DNA from 4 places in the Ralstonia sp. GX3-BWBA genome. Region 1 is predicted to be linked to each of the others. Evidence: predicted binding sites of a transcription regulator. Region 1 holds the regulator's gene; each other region holds the start of a gene.
What was found. Region 1 encodes FNR, which switches genes on or off when oxygen is low (the NO sensors DNR and NnrR bind a similar motif). Its sites were predicted from a motif close to TTGATNNNNATCAA; they were not measured.
Positions count from the first base shown of each region.

Region 2: DOD19_RS15460 (universal stress protein) is a predicted target of FNR. The motif match lies at 2,545-2,558, and genes of this name have one in related genera.
Region 3: DOD19_RS23990 (PAS domain-containing methyl-accepting chemotaxis protein) is a predicted target of FNR. The motif match lies at 1,519-1,532, and genes of this name have one in related genera.
Region 4: hemN (oxygen-independent coproporphyrinogen III oxidase) is a predicted target of FNR. The motif match lies at 1,263-1,276, and genes of this name have one in related genera.

Region 1 covers NZ_QMKS01000009.1:198,788-202,519, forward strand. The annotation lists gene DOD19_RS08435 (sulfite exporter TauE/SafE family protein) at 381-1,124, opposite strand; gene fnr (fumarate/nitrate reduction transcriptional regulator Fnr) at 1,306-2,034, shown strand; gene DOD19_RS08445 (hypothetical protein) at 2,056-2,310, opposite strand; gene DOD19_RS08450 (FixH family protein) at 2,307-2,534, opposite strand; gene ccoG (cytochrome c oxidase accessory protein CcoG) at 2,561-3,732, opposite strand, start outside.
Region 2 covers NZ_QMKS01000012.1:251,610-255,341, reverse strand. The annotation lists gene DOD19_RS15475 (metal/formaldehyde-sensitive transcriptional repressor) at 1-185, shown strand, start outside; gene DOD19_RS15470 (DMT family transporter) at 540-1,403, shown strand; gene DOD19_RS15465 (hypothetical protein) at 1,472-1,861, opposite strand; gene DOD19_RS15460 (universal stress protein) at 2,028-2,462, opposite strand; gene DOD19_RS15455 (thioesterase family protein) at 2,651-3,094, shown strand; gene DOD19_RS15450 (hypothetical protein) at 3,204-3,425, shown strand.
Region 3 covers NZ_QMKS01000024.1:295,065-298,796, reverse strand. The annotation lists gene DOD19_RS23990 (PAS domain-containing methyl-accepting chemotaxis protein) at 1-1,403, opposite strand, end outside; gene DOD19_RS23985 (hypothetical protein) at 1,617-1,868, shown strand; gene DOD19_RS23980 (siderophore-interacting protein) at 1,882-2,703, opposite strand; gene DOD19_RS23975 (PadR family transcriptional regulator) at 2,804-3,472, opposite strand; gene DOD19_RS23970 (MarR family transcriptional regulator) at 3,576-3,732, opposite strand, start outside.
Region 4 covers NZ_QMKS01000013.1:5,575-9,306, reverse strand. The annotation lists gene hemN (oxygen-independent coproporphyrinogen III oxidase) at 1-1,206, opposite strand, end outside; gene DOD19_RS16275 (ABC transporter substrate-binding protein) at 1,461-2,549, shown strand; gene DOD19_RS16270 (UvrD-helicase domain-containing protein) at 2,635-3,732, opposite strand, start outside.

The DNA of each region.
Region 1 (3,732 bases):
CGGGCCCGGCACGCGAAGGCCAATTAATTCAATTGGACTCTGCACCAAAACGCAGTGGCTGTGCCCGTAAAGTAGGGCCGGAGGAGCGAGTTGATCCGGTGCCGGTCAGGCACCACAAGGGCAATTTCTTCCGCCGCCATGGGAACGGATACTGCACCGGACGACTACCAAGAAGAACGGCAGCCTGCCCGAATCGACTGTCCAGGGTGACTCTACCGCTGGATGGCATCGCTTGGCGCCGCGCTTGGGATTGTTGATTTGCGCGGGTGGCGAATCGAATTGTTGTCGATTGTAGGGCAATTTCCAGCGACGCCGCAACCGGGAAGATGCCCTAGCCACCCATCCCAGGCCGGATGGCAATTTCCGCGCGCCTTAAACACCTACAGCACTAGACAGAATCCGTGTGCGTTAAGCATCTCTGGCAACCAGATTGCGTGAACCAGCCCCCAGACCCCAAATCCGGCGATGGCGATGCCGGCCGCGCCCCGCGCCCATCGCTGGCGCGACAGTCCGCGCAGCCACCCAGCCAGACCAGACATCATCAGCAGGTTGGGCAGCGTACCGGCACCAAAAGCGAGCATGACCACGGCCCCGGAGGCGGCGTTGCCCGCCAACAACGCCACAGCCAATGCGCCGTAGACCATGCCACACGGCACCAGCCCCCAGGCCATGCCAGTGAGATAGCGGCGTAGTAACGGCGGCTGACGTTGCAGCCGACTTCCCAGCGTGGCGGCCCCTCGAGACAGGCCACCTGCCACGCGGCCAAGCAAGCGCTCAAGCCACACACTGCGCCACGCATCCCCAGCGGAACGAACAAGCAGCAAAACCCCGTAGGCGACCAGCAATGCGCTAGCGAAGGCAAACAAGCCGCGTTGAATCGGCAGCCATTGCTGGCGCCAGACGGTCGCGCCCATCGCGCCCATGATTGCGCCCAGCAACGCATAGGTGGTCAGCCGGCCGGCATGCATGACGATCTGCTCAAACCATAGCCGGCGGCGGGACACGATCCGCACCGCCACAGCTCCACGCTCGGCCGCGAGTGCGATACCGCTGCACATCGCCAGACAATGCACACCACCGAGCAATGCAATCAGGAAAACGCTCAGAAGCGCTGCGGCACTCATCTTTCTGACGCTCTCTTGATATGGACCAAGGTTTTCGTTTTACTGTTGCGAACTAAGCGTAATCGACGCCTTTTGCCGCATCGGAAATGTCCGAGGACAAGAAGGTCGCCGTTATAATAAGCTGCAGCAGCATCACAAGAATTACTCATTTCACTTTCCCGAAATTCAGTCGCCCCCACCCGTGCTCACTCGAATTGCACTTACCGATCAAGCCTCGCGTTGCTCCACCTGCGTACTAGGGCAAATCTGCCTGCCGGTGGGAATGAACTCGGACGACGTGCGCAAGATGGACGATTTGGTCAGCGAGCGCATCCGAATTAAGAAGGGGCAATCGCTCTATTCCTTGGGTGAGCCGCTGGAAGCGGTTTATGGCATTCGTTTCGGCACGCTCAAAACCCATCTGACGCTTGAAGACGGTCGACACCAGATCACGGGGTTCCACCTGCCGGGTGAAATCGTCGGGCTCGATGGCATTGGCGACATGCGCCACGTGTCGGACGCCACCGCGCTCGAAGATACCGAAGTCTGCGTGGTGCGCTACGACGAGTTGCAGCACCTTTCGCGCCGGCTGCCTTCGCTGCAGCATCAGTTCCTGCGCATCATGAGCAAGGAGATTTCGCAGGATCATCTGATGCTGCTCACGCTGGGCTCCATGCGTGCGGAGGAGCGTCTCGCAGCGTTCCTACTAAACCTCTCGAAGCGTTCGGCCCAGCGTGGATATTCGTCGACCGAGTTTGTCCTGCGGATGAGCCGCGAAGAACTCGGCAGCTATCTTGGCCTGAAGCTCGAAACGGTCAGCCGCCTGTTCTCGCGCTTTGCCGAAGCGGGTCTCATCCAGATCCGCCAACGCCACGTCAAGCTGATCGACCTGGCCGGCCTGCGCCAGGTCATGAGCGGTCAGGCGGCCTAAGCTGCCCTCCATGTCGCTCGCTCAGACGAGCGGGTGTTCATGCGCTTCCAGCTTGCCAATGCCCGGTGACACATAGAGCGTCAGCGCGCTCGACAATCCGCACAACAACCAGAACACAAAGAACGACACGGTGTAGACCGCTTGGGTCGACACCGTGATCTGCTCGCCGAAAAAACGCAGGTCTGCGGGGTCGACCACCGCGAAGACCACCAGCTCAGCCAGCGCGGCCGACAGAAATGCCGGCCACAGAATCCACATCAGCAATCGACGCTTCATCGGGCCTCCGTGTGAATGGCATGCGCCGGCGTCACGACCGTCTTTTCAACGACCAAACCGCGCCGCACGACGTTGTCATGAATAACAGCATCGGGATGCGACACCGCCAGCCAGATTGTGACGCCGCAGCCGACCATGGCGACGAACGGCCCTGCCATCAGCAGCCACGGCCAGGGCTCGCGCCACCAAGGACGGGCCTGTGCGGAAGATTGCGTTGCGTGCATCGTTGCCTCCTGTTGGGGATGCCGCATCAGCGCGGCACGATGAAGCTCGACGGTTCGCGCAGTACGAGGCTGTCGCTACCGCTGTCTGCATGGATGACGAAACGGATTTTGTGCGAGCCGGGGGCGGCATCGTCGGCCGGCCGGCGTACGCGCACTGGCAGCAGTCGGTTAGCCGCCGGCGGCAGTTCCAATGTGGTCGACTCGCCGCGACCGCCTTCCACGTCCAGTTCCGGCATGCCCTCTGCGGTGATGGTCACGCGCATGGGGTGCTCGGAGGCGTTCATCAGTTGCAGGCGATAAACGTTCTCGATCTTGCCGCCGTCCACTTCACGCGCCAGTGCACCACGATCACGAATGACGTCAACCTTGAGTGGCTGCCGCATGGCCAACGCCACGATGAACCCGGTGAAGAGCACCAGCATGATCCCGGTATAGATCAGCACACGCGGACGCAGCAGATGTCGCCGGGCTTCCTTCGGGCTGAGCCGATCAAGCATCGCGCGTTCTGACGTGTAGCGAATCAGACCGCGCGGGTAGCGCATCTTGTCCATGACCTGGTCACAGGCGTCAATGCAAGCACCGCAACCGATGCATTCGTATTGCAGCCCTTGACGGATGTCGATGCCGGTCGGGCACACCTGCACGCAGATGCTGCAGTCGACGCAAGCACCCAGACCCTGAGCTTCGAAATCGGCGTTGCGCGAACGGCTGCCGCGCGGCTCGCCGCGCTGGGTGTCGTAAGTCACAACATAGGTATCGGGATCGACCATCACGCTCTGGAAACGAGCGTAGGGACACATGTACCGACAGACTTGCTCGCGCATGAAACCGGCGTTGCCCCACGTCGCAAATGCGTAGAACAGCATCCAGAATGTCTGCCAAGGACCGAGCGACAGCGTCCAGGTCTCCATGCCCAGATCGCGGATTGGCGTGAAGAAGCCCACAAAGGTGAAGCCTGTCCACAGGGCGATGAGGATCCAAGCCGAATGCTTTGCGGCCTTCAGGCGGAATTTGCGCAGACTCCAACGCTCACCGTCGAGGCGGATGCGCGCGAAGCGATCTCCTTCGATGTGCCGCTCGATCCACATGAAAATCTCGGTGTAGACCGTCTGCGGACAGGCATAGCCGCAAAAGAGCCGCCCCGCCACCGCCGTAAATAGAAACAGCGCCAGCGCCGACAGCACCAGCAGCAACGTCA
Region 2 (3,732 bases), on a different contig from region 1:
CTGAAGAGGGCGATTGCACGGCCATCCTGCAGCAGATTGCGGCCATTCGCGGCGCGGTCAACGGGCTGATGGCGGCGGTCATCGAGGGCCACCTGACGGATCACGTCGTGAAGGAACCCGCCGAGGCGCAGCGCCAGGAAGATCTCGACACGGTGATGCAAGTGATCAAGTCGTACCTGAAGTAGCGCCAACCTTGCGCTATGCGCGCGACCCCGATAGGCTGCTCCAACGCCATCGGCCAATTCTGATTCTTCGATTCTCCGAATCTTCGTCTTCATGTCCCGACTTCACGCCACCCTCCTCGCCGCCGGCCCTCGCGCCCGCGTGGATGACGTGTGCGTGCGGCCCGGCCCCTTCCCTCCTCCTGTCGTCTGTTCGGGCTACGACGTCGGCGCGCCGCCGCCGCCACATCTGCCCGCACTCGGCTGACTCTCAGCCGCTTCGTTTCCGGTTGATCTGAACCAGGCTCGGGCACACGCCCGAGGCAGGCGCTCGCCTGCGCGCCGGAACCCGACATCCTTTTTCGACAGGTGAGTGGTATGCGTTCCATGCAAGCCGCGCTGGCAGGGTCCGGCGCGACGGTTCTATTCGTGCTGCTGTGGAGCAGCGGCGCAATCTTTGCGGAGATCGGGGTGCAGCATGTCCCGGCGTTCGCGTTTCTGGTTGGGCGCTTTGCGCTCGCGTCTTTGGTGCTGGCGGGGCTCAGGTTCCGGCGGGGGCAATGGTGGCCGGCACGGGGGTCACGCCTGAAGGTGGCCGCCACCGGTGCGTTGCTCACCGGCGGCTATTCGATCTGCTATCTGCTCGCGCTGGACCGCGGCCTCACGCCCGGGCTGCTGGCAACGGTGCTCGGCGTGCAGCCGCTGCTCACGCTGCTGGTGACCGAGCGCACGTGGTCTGCGCGGCGGATGGCCGGGCTCGTGCTGGCACTGGGCGGCCTATCGCTCGTGGTGGGCGGAGCCGATGCGCACCAGGTGCCGATGGCCGGTCTCGGCTATGCGCTGGCCGCCCTCCTCAGCATGACGGTGGGCGCCATCTGCCAGAAGCGGCTGAACCAGTCGCCCATCGATACGCTGCCGCTGCAGAACGCGGTGAGCCTCGTTCTGTGTGCGGGGTTTGCATTGGCGCTGCCCGCGCAAACACCGACTTTCACGCTCAGCCTGCCCGGCATCACCGCCTTGCTGTGGATGGGCGTGGTGATGTCGGTGGGGGCGCAGTTGCTCTTCTACCGGCTCATGCAGCGCGGCAACCTCGTCAACGTGACGAGCCTGTTCTACCTTGTGCCGGTGGTCACGGCGCTGCTGGATGATTTGGTGCTGGGGCATCGCCTTGCGCCGGTTGCAATGGCGGGCATGGCGATGATTCTGCTGGGGTTGGCGGTGGCGTTTCGGGCGGCCCGCTGATTGAAGCCGGGGGCGAGCCATCCGGTCTTGGTGGCTCGCTCAACCATCGCCGCGCGGTGGCCGATGCCTTACTGCGCCAGCGGCCGCAACTTCCATTCCCCGCTTGGCTGCTTGCACAGCCATGCCGTCCACTGTTCCTTGCTGCTGCCGCGTGCCAGCTCGCTCTGCAGGCGGCGGCACGATTGCCCTGCGTCTGTCTTGGATTCCAGCGGCGTGATGGTCGCGTCGATGGCGGGTTGCTTGCCTCTGGCCGGCGCGGTCCATTGCGCGGGCGTGTTGTCGGCGGTGCTCTTCAGCACATCGCCGATGGCCTTGGTGAACGACTTCTGCTCCGTCGGGCTCATCGAGCCGATGATGGTGCTGGCCAGCACGTTACGGAAATAGGCGAACGAAGGCGTGGCGGCAGCAAACAGCGCGGCGCCCGCGAAGGCGAGCGCAAGACGGCGGCGATGCGACATGGGGTCCCCCAGGATGTGACGAAAAGGTGCCTTCATCCTAAACCATACCGCATCGGCCTGCGGTGCCAATGCGCGCTCAGCCGCGCCCATCGTCGGCAGCAACGGACCGCCGCTGGGGTAGCGCGGCGCGCAGCGGAGTTGAGCTGCTCCGCGCTCCCCGCCCCCTTCAAGCCTTGGGCGCCTTCACCAGCACCACCGGGCATTCGGCATGGGCAAGCACCCGGCCTGCCACCGAGCCCATCAGGGCTTCGACGAACACGCCGCGCCCATGTGAGCCCATGACGATGGCCGCGGCCCCCGCGCTTTGCGCGTGATGCACGATGCGGTCGGGCGGAAAACCCACCAGTGCATGCTGCTCGAACGGCACGCCAGCCGCACCCAGGACCGCGCAGACCGATGCCATGGCGCCGGTGCTTTCCTCCGCGTACCAAGCGTCGACCTCTGCCTTGCCGACGAGCGACTTGATATCGCCAGAAAGGTCCGGCATGCAGTGCACGACGTGCACCGTCACATCGCTGCCGAAGAGGGTCTTGTCGGCAATGCAGCGCGCTGCCGCATCGGAATAGGCCGATCCGTCCGTCGCCAGTACCAGGGTTTTCATGTGGCCTCCTTGCCATGTCCGCGGCCGCGCCCGTGCGCGGTCGGTGTCTGCTTCCAACTTAAGCGCTGCTGAAAGCAACGCGTTGATACGAGTCAACGGAAGCGCTGCGGTGCAGTCACCCGGTCAGCGTTTGCACAGGAAGGCAGGCAGAATGAGCAGGTTGCCCCAGACTTCGCGCCCCCCCCCACATGACGACCACGCCATCCCTTTCCGATTACCCGCTGCATTCGACCGACAAGCTCCGCTACGGCGACACCGACCGCCAGGGCCACGTCAACAATGCCGTCTTCGCCACGTACCTGGAGACGGGTCGCGTTGAGATGCTCTTCTCGCCCGACAACCCGCTGGCCGCGCCCGGCTGCGAGTTCGTCATCGCGCAGCTCGTGCTCGATTTCCGTAGTGAAATTCTCTGGCCCGGCTCCGTGCAGATCGGCACGCGCGTGGCAAGCGTCGGCCGCAGCTCGGTCAAGCTGGAACAGGCCATCTTTCAGAATGGCCGCTGCGCCGCCACCTCGCAATCGGTGATTGTGCAGATCGACGTTGCCACGCGCCAATCGAGCCCGATTACCGATAGCGCCCGTCAGCGCCTTGCCGCGCTCACCGCTACCCCTGCCGGCGCAGAAGCGGAGTGACGCGCGCTGTACGCAAACGAACGCCCGCCGAAAATTTTTAACTTTGCTTGCACTTCCGCCGCTTGCCGGTGGGAAGATGGCTCTCCCGTTCAATCACGCGGAGGTGACCATGGGACTGTTGGATGAAGTGGGCAAGATCGCCGGCGCCGTCGCCGCCGTTGAAGCCGCCGAGAAAGTCGATCCGGATGCCGGCCTGCTGACCAAGGCGGTCGCCGCCGTCGCCGGTTTCAAGGGCGCGGGCGCGCTGGAAGAGATGATCGAAAAGAAGGACGAAGCCAAGGCCGAAGGCGCTGAGGCAGCTCCGGAAGATGGGGCCGCGCCGCAAGCCTGATTTGCTTGCAGGCTCAAAAGGATTTGGGGGACCCCGCCGGTTGGCGGGGTTTTTGTTTTATCGAACCGATGAGTCCGCTGCAGCCTTATGGTTCAACCCAATTGTCTGGAGCGCATATCTTCAGGGTTGGAGCGCATATCCAGCCACGAAGAACACGCCTGTCGCAATGACCAGCCCCAATAGTCGGAGCCATACTCGCAGCGCACTGGTGCCGGGACGGGCGCTAATCCAACCCGTTATGGCAAATAGCAGCGTGGGGCCAAGCAAGTAACCAAGCAGGGGAACAATCGCCCACCACGGCAGCCAG
Region 3 (3,732 bases), on a different contig from region 1:
ATGAGCTGCGTGACGGTCTGCACGGATTGCACGATCTGCGTCATGGTCGCCCCGGCCTTGTGAACCAGATCCACGCCGTCGCGCACGGATTGATCGGATGCGCGGATGATCTCCTTGCTCTGCGCTGCAGCCTGGGCGCTGCGTTGCGCGAGGCTGCGCACCTCGCCCGCCACAACCGCAAAGCCGCGGCCTTCTTCGCCCGCGCGGGCAGCTTCCACAGCCGCGTTGAGCGCAAGGATGTTGGTCTGGAACGCGATGCTCTCGATGGTGGCAATGATCTCGGTTACACGCTGGCTGTCGGCCCGGATGGCGTCCATGGTGTGTACGACGCGCTGCACGACCTGGCCGCCGTCGGCCGCGATCGTGGAGGCCTCCTCGGCAAGGGCGCTGGCGGCGCGGGCGTGGTCGGCATTCTGCGCGACCATCGACGTCAGCTCTTCCATGCTCGATGCGGTTTCTTCCAGCGCGGCGGCTTGCTGCTCGGTGCGGGCAGAGAGGTCATGGTTGCCGGCCGAAATCTGCAGCGTGCTGTGTGCGACGCTGGCGGCACCGTCCTGGATGTCGCGCACGATGGACGACAGACTCGCGCGCATGGTGGCCATGGCGCGCATGACTTCGCCCAACTCGTCGCTGGAGCGGGCTTCAACCACGGTGGTCAGATCGCCGGCTGCCAGGCGCGTGGCCAGCATGGCGGCTTCTTCCAGCGGGCGGATGAGCGTGCGCGCAAGCAACACACCTGACATCGTCGCCAGTCCGGCGCAACCCACGCCGGTGAGCCATAGCCAGTCGCGGCTGAAAACGAGCCACGCCGCGCCATGCAGATCGGCTGCTTCCAGCGCGATATGCGCCCACAGCGTACCGATCAGGATGGCCGACGCAATCAGCGTCTGCAGGCCGATCACCTTGAAGCGCAGGCTGTCGCGCTGGAACAGATTCGCTGCGCGCCGCCAGCCTGTGCGCAGAATGCGGCCTGCGCGCACGGTGTACGACGTGTCGCCTTCGTTGATGGCGGTATAGGCGCGTTGCGCGCGCGCGATTTGCGCAGGCGTGGCCATCGAACGCACGGACGTATAGCCGACCACCGCATTGTTCTGAAACACCGGCGTCACGTTGGCCAGCACCCAGTAGAAGCCGCCGTCCTTGCGCCGGTTCTTGACGAAGCCGCGCCACGGCTTGCCGGCTTGCAGCGTGGCCCACAAGTCGGCGAAGGCGGCTTCGGGCATGTCAGGGTGGCGCACGAGGTTATGCGGCGCACCCACCAGCTCCTCCAGCAAATAGCCGCTGATGCGCACGAACGCCGGGTTGGCGAAGACGATGCGGCCTTTGAGATCGGTGCGGGAGATGAGGTAGTCCGTCGGGTTGAGGGCGGTTTCGGCTTGGGTGACCGGCAGATTCTTGCGCATGGTTGTGCCGCGCTTCGTGGGCGCAGATGGACGGAAGGAAGGGCGCGAGAGACGCGCTGTCCTCCTTTGCATCGGCACACCGGCGACGGGCTAAAGGTGATGTGGGCGCCGGCAGTTGATCTCGATCAAATCACAAGGCCCTGCCTAGATGGGCATGGCCGTTGCTACGTCGCTGGCAATGCGCCGTTCAGGCGCTGCAGACGGAGGAACGAGGTGCACAAGATCTGTGGAGACGTTGAGATCGTCCCGCGTGTGGTTCCCGCCGGCGGGCGGGGCTGGGAGGCGCGTGTCGAGGTGGTGTTCCGCGGCGCGGAAGGGCAATCGTTGTCTGGCTCGCAACCGGTGCGGCCCGGATGCACGTTTGGCTCGCCGCGCGAAGCGATGGACGCGGCGCTGCTTTACGGGCAGCGCCTGCTGCGCGATTGGGTGCGGGGTGCCACGCCCGGTGCAGAAGTTGCCACCTGAGGCGACGCGAAGATCAACGCGCCTCGGCCGCCTTGCGTTCTTCGCGCGAGAGCCCGGCCGTCCAGTAGCCCTTGGCGTCGATGGCGTCGCGGGGCACCGCCCAGGCGCCTTCGAGCAGCGTGCGGACCTGCTTGAGCAAGGACGCCTCGCCGGCCAGGAACACCTGTGGCGTGCCGGTCGGCATGGATTGGGCACTGAGTGCGCCGACCATCATGGCACCGGCGTGCGCCGTATCGCTCTCCACCCAATGGATGCTGCGGCTGCGCGGGTGCCCGGCCAAGGCGCCTTCCAGGGGCAGTCTGGCGCGGGCGTCGCCAATGGCGATATAGGTCAGCACCTGCGCGTGCGCGGGTAAGGTTTCCAGAATCGCGAAGATGGCGGGCAACGCAGTTTCATCGCCGATGAGCAGCGTCCACGGTGCAGCAGGGTCGGCACGGAAGCCGCGCTTGGGGCCGGCAAATTCCACTTCATCGCCGGGGGCGGCGCGTTCGAGCCAGCGTGCGGCAGGGCCGTGCTGCGCGGCGGGCGTTTCGTCGTGCACGACAAAATCGATTTCGAGTTCATCGCGCGCCGCGTGATAGCGGCGGATGGTGTAAGCGCGCCCCAGCGTGCGCCCGGTGCCTGTGGCATCGTGCGGAAACATCAGCTTGATGGCTGCGCCCGGTGCAGCACCCGCCAGATCGGCGAGATCCGCAGCGGCTACGCCGGTAAACACGACGCGGCGCATGCGCGGGGACAGCGTATGGATGGCGCGCACACGCATGCGGCGTGTGGCGGGTTTGACAGAACTGAGCAGCTGCGACATGAGACCTTGTGTGCGATTGAAGGCAAACATAGATGGCTGCGAAGTGGCCCGAGGCTGTGACCGGGGGACCGAGGCGGTGGCCCGGACGACGAAACGTCCCCCGGGCGGCTGAACGGCTGCTGCTTGCTGCTTACCGCTCGCCGGTAATTTCCTTCAAAGCGCGTAGCAGGATGTCTGCCACGCGCTGCTGTTCTTCGCGCGAGGCGAAGCGTTTTTCCATGAGAGCGAACTTCAGGCGCCAGCGCGCCGTGCGTAACGGGTCGTGCCCTGTGTCCGTCCATTCGGCGGCGTTGTCGGTTTCGCGGTCGAAAGCCATGGCTTCGTTCATGCGCTTCACACGCTCGCCCATGGCGCGCAGTTGCGCGAGGATGGCATCGGCGCTGTGCTGGCGTTCGGCCAGCCATGTTTCGCCGTCGGGCGTGATGCCGTAGCGCTTCTTGTTGCCTTCGACCGTGACGGAAGCAAAACCGTGGTCTTCCAGATACGACAGCGCCGGGTACACCATGCCCGGGCTTGGCGTGTAGAAGCCGAGCGAATGCTCTTCCACCGCCTTGATCAATTCATAGCCGTGGCGGGGCGTGCCCTTGAGCATCGCCAGCAGCACGAGCTGCAGGTCGGCCGAGCTGAGCCGGCGGCCGCGCCACGGGCTGCCGCCTTCGTCATCGCCTTCGCCGTAGCCCCCGGGGCCGCCAAAGCCGCCCATGCCTCGCCCGAAACCGTGTCCGCCATGGCCATGGCGACCCATCATGAAGTGTTTTTGAATCCACATTTTGTGGTGATGTCCAAACCATCCGCGCATTGCCATTCTCCTGAAGAGCATCATCAGATATATCTTAAGATATATCGCATGATAGTGTCGGCGATCCAGAAGTCAAGGACAGCGGAGAAAAAAGACGTGCGGATCAGGGGGCGGGTTTGTCGCTACCGAGTCTTGCGACGTGTACGAGCCAACGCCGCACGACCTCTTCTTCCTTGGGCGAGAACCCTTCCAGCAAGTCCTGCTCGATGCCGCCCGAGCGTTCTCGGCACGCGGCAAGCAGGGCCGATCCTTCCGGTGTG
Region 4 (3,732 bases), on a different contig from region 1:
CATCAACTCGCCAATCAGCGCGCGGCGCACGTGGTCGTCCGGCGTGAGCGACATGCCGCGCAGCACGGCAAGTTCGCCGGCGTCGATACGTGCGTAATAGGCGTCGAGATCCTTCTCGTTCTGCGCATACACATCACCCACGCGGCTGATGGCGGACACGCCAAAGGCCAGCATGTCGCAATCGGCGTGCGTCGAATAGCCCTGGAAATTGCGCTGTAGCCGCCCTTCGCGCTGCGCGATGGCGAGTGCATCGTCAGGCCGCGCGAAGTGGTCCATGCCAATGTAGACATAGCCCTCGGCAACGAGGCGCTCCACCGTCATCGCCAGCAAATCGAGTTTTTCGTCTGCGGTCGGCAGCGTGAGCATGTCGATGCGGCGCTGCGCCTTGAACAGATGCGGCAGGTGCGCATAGCTGTAGACGGACAGCCGATCAGGCGCCATCTCCAGCACACGATCCAGCGTGGCGTTGAAGGTTTCCGTGCGCTGATACGGCAAGCCGTAGATCAGGTCGAAGCTGATCGACTCGAAGCCCAGCCGGCGCGCCGTGTCGACCACGCGGCGTGTCTCTTCCACGCTCTGGATGCGGTGGACCGCGCGCTGGACATCGGGGTCAAAGTCTTGAATGCCGAGGCTTGCACGGTTGAACCCGATTTCGGCCAGGACTTCAAGCGTGGCGTCGTCGGCGTGGCGTGGGTCGAGTTCGACGGAAATCTCGCCATCGTTGGCCAGATCGAAATGCTCACGCGAGGCGGCCATCACGGCGCGCATTTCGTCGTGCGCGAGGAAAGTGGGCGTGCCGCCACCCCAATGCAACTGCGTCACGCGGCGCAGGGGGCCAATCTGGTTGGCCACCATCGCCATCTCGCGGGCGAGGGTTTCAACGTAGCGTGCGCTGCGCGAGCGATCCTTGGTGATGACCTTGTTGCAGCCGCAGTAGTAGCAAAGGTTCGCGCAGAACGGCAGGTGCATGTACAGCGACAGCGGCGCATGCAGCGCGGGCGCAATCGCCGCGCGGCGGTGCAAGGCGTCGAGGTAATCGGCGTTACCAAATTTGTTGTGAAAGCGGTCTGCCGTCGGGTACGACGTGTAGCGCGGGCCGTGCGTATCAAAGCGCTGCGCGAGCTCGCGCACCTGCGGCGCCGACCAGCGGAAGGCGGTGTCATTTGCGGCGGACGGATCGTCGGCCGGCTTGGCGAACGGAAACATGGGGCGATTGTTGTGGGGGCGATGGTTCATCCTAAAACTGCGGTGCGGGTGTCGCGTTGATGTGTGTCAACGTCAGTCACCGCCCGTTCAAACGCATCGCCCCCTCCGCCGGGAGGGACCCAACTTCACCGATCTGTCACGTTCTACCCCCTAACATCGACAATCGGCACCATGGCCGCGTCGCCAGCCATACGCTGGCCGTCACAACAACACAACAGCGCAGGTCGTCGACTCGATTTTTTGGGGGAAACACCATGTGGCAGAGACTGGCACGCCGCGGCGCATGTGCGCTGGCCTGCGCGGCCGTGACGCTGGCGGTGCATGCGCAGGGTACGTCTTTTGTCGTCGGCCAACTGGTCGAACGCGGCGCAGACCAAGCCGACTACGCGCGCGACTTCATGGCCGGCGCCAAGGTTGCATTCGATGCGGCCAACCAGAACGGCGGCATCAAGGGCCGGCGCATCAGCCTCGTCCGGCGCGAAGCTGCGCTTGGTGAAGCCGTACCGCAGGCCGTCGACATGATCGATCGCGACCATGTGGAAGTGCTCTTTGGCGTAAGCGAACGCCTGCTGCCCGCGCTGGCCGCGTCTGCCGAGATCGCACGGCGCAACGTGCCGCTGCTCGCCCCGCTCTCGGGCGCGACATCCGCGTCTGACAACGTCCTGTTCATCCGCCCCGATTACGACCACGAGATCGTCGCTGCGCATAACCGGCTGCGGCAGTTCGGGATGCGGCGGATTGCGCTCGTCACTGCAGCAGGCTTTGATCCGCAGCTTGGTGCGCGTCTGCGAGGCACGTTAGCCAAGGGGAGCACTGGGGAGACGCTGGACCTTTACACGCTCACCGGAGACCCGGCGGAACTTGCTGCCCGTATTGCACTGACAAAACCCACGGCAGTGATCATCGCCGGCGATACGCTGACCTACGCCACCGTTGGGCGTGCGCTGGCGCAGCAGGGGTGGTACGGCTTTCTCGTCGGGCTATCGTCGGTCAACCCACAAGTGGCGCGGGAAATCCTGGGCGCGGGGTACAGCGGCGGCATGCTGCTCGCACAGACGGTGCCGAACCCGGCCAGCGGCGCCACCAAGGTCGCGCGCGAGCATATGGCGCGGATGAAGCAGTTTTTGGATGAGCCGCCTTCTGCTGCAACGCTGTCGGGGTATATCGCTGCGGTGTATTTGATTCAGTCGATGAATGCCAGCGGTGGCAAGGTTGCCGGTGCAGAACTGCGGCGTGCATTGCAGACCCGCGTTGATGTGGGCGGATTCACGCTTGATTTCACGCGTGGGAATCGGGGGAGTGAGTTTGTTGATCTGAATTACATTCAGGGGGCGGGGAATTGATTGGGACTTGGTGGTCTGCTTCTGTTTCAGCCCCGGCAGGGGATGAAGCAAGGGATGCACCACAAACAAAGAACAAAAAAATCAATCACGAAGCCACAGGTTTCTTCGCCGCCAGCAACCCCTTCAACGCCCCGAGCCGATCCTTCGGCGACATCGCCGGCATGGTGTCCTCCGGTGTCGGCCCCGCGTCTTCGCCAAGCTTCATCTCCGCGATATAGCGCGACGGCTCACACACCACCGTCTCCCGCGCACGCTTGCGCTTCTTGCACCAGCTGATATGCAGACTGCGCTGCGCCCGCGTGATGCCCACATACATCAACCGCCGCTCTTCTTCGATCTTCTCGTCGGTCAGATCATCGTCTTCGCGGCAGTGCGGCAGGATGCCCTCTTCCACGCCCACCAGGAACACGTGCGGATATTCGAGCCCCTTGCTCGCATGCAGCGTTGACAGGCGCACAGCATCCGGGTCCTCTTCCTTGCCTTCGAGCATGCTGATCAGCGCGATGGTCTGCGTGAGCTCCAGCAGGTTTTTGCCGGCGTCCATCAGGCCATCGGCATTGTCGAAACCGGTGGCCTCTTCGTCGTCGTCTTTCTCGGGCTTGGTGCCCTTGCGCTTGAGCCAGTCGAGAAACTCCAGCACGTTGGTCCACTTGTTCTGGGCCTGGCGCTCGTCGTAGGTGTCATACAGGTAGGCCTCGTAATGGATGCCTTCCATCATCTCGTCGAGCAGCGTGGCGGCGGGCTCCTTGGCGGCGCGGTCCGACAGCCGCACGATGAACTCGCAAAACACCCGTAGAGGCTCGAGCTGGCGCGGCGCCAGTTGGGCTTCGATGCCGCCCATCATCGCCGCTTCGAACAGCGACACCTTCGCCTGTCCCGCAAACGAACCCAGCACTTCCAGCGTCGCGTTGCCCACGCCGCGCTTGGGCGTGGTGATGGCGCGGATGAACGCAGGATCGTCATCAGCATTGGCAATCAGCCGCAGGTAGGCACACAGGTCCTTGATCTCGGCCTTGTCGAAAAAGCTCTGGCCGCCCGAGAGCACATACGGAATGCGCTCGCGGCGCAGGATCTGCTCAAACAGGCGTGCCTGGAAGTTGCCGCGATACAGGATCGCGTAATCCCGAAACTGCGCGCGGCGCTCGAACTTGTGGGCAGAGAGCTTGAAGACCACGCTCTCGGC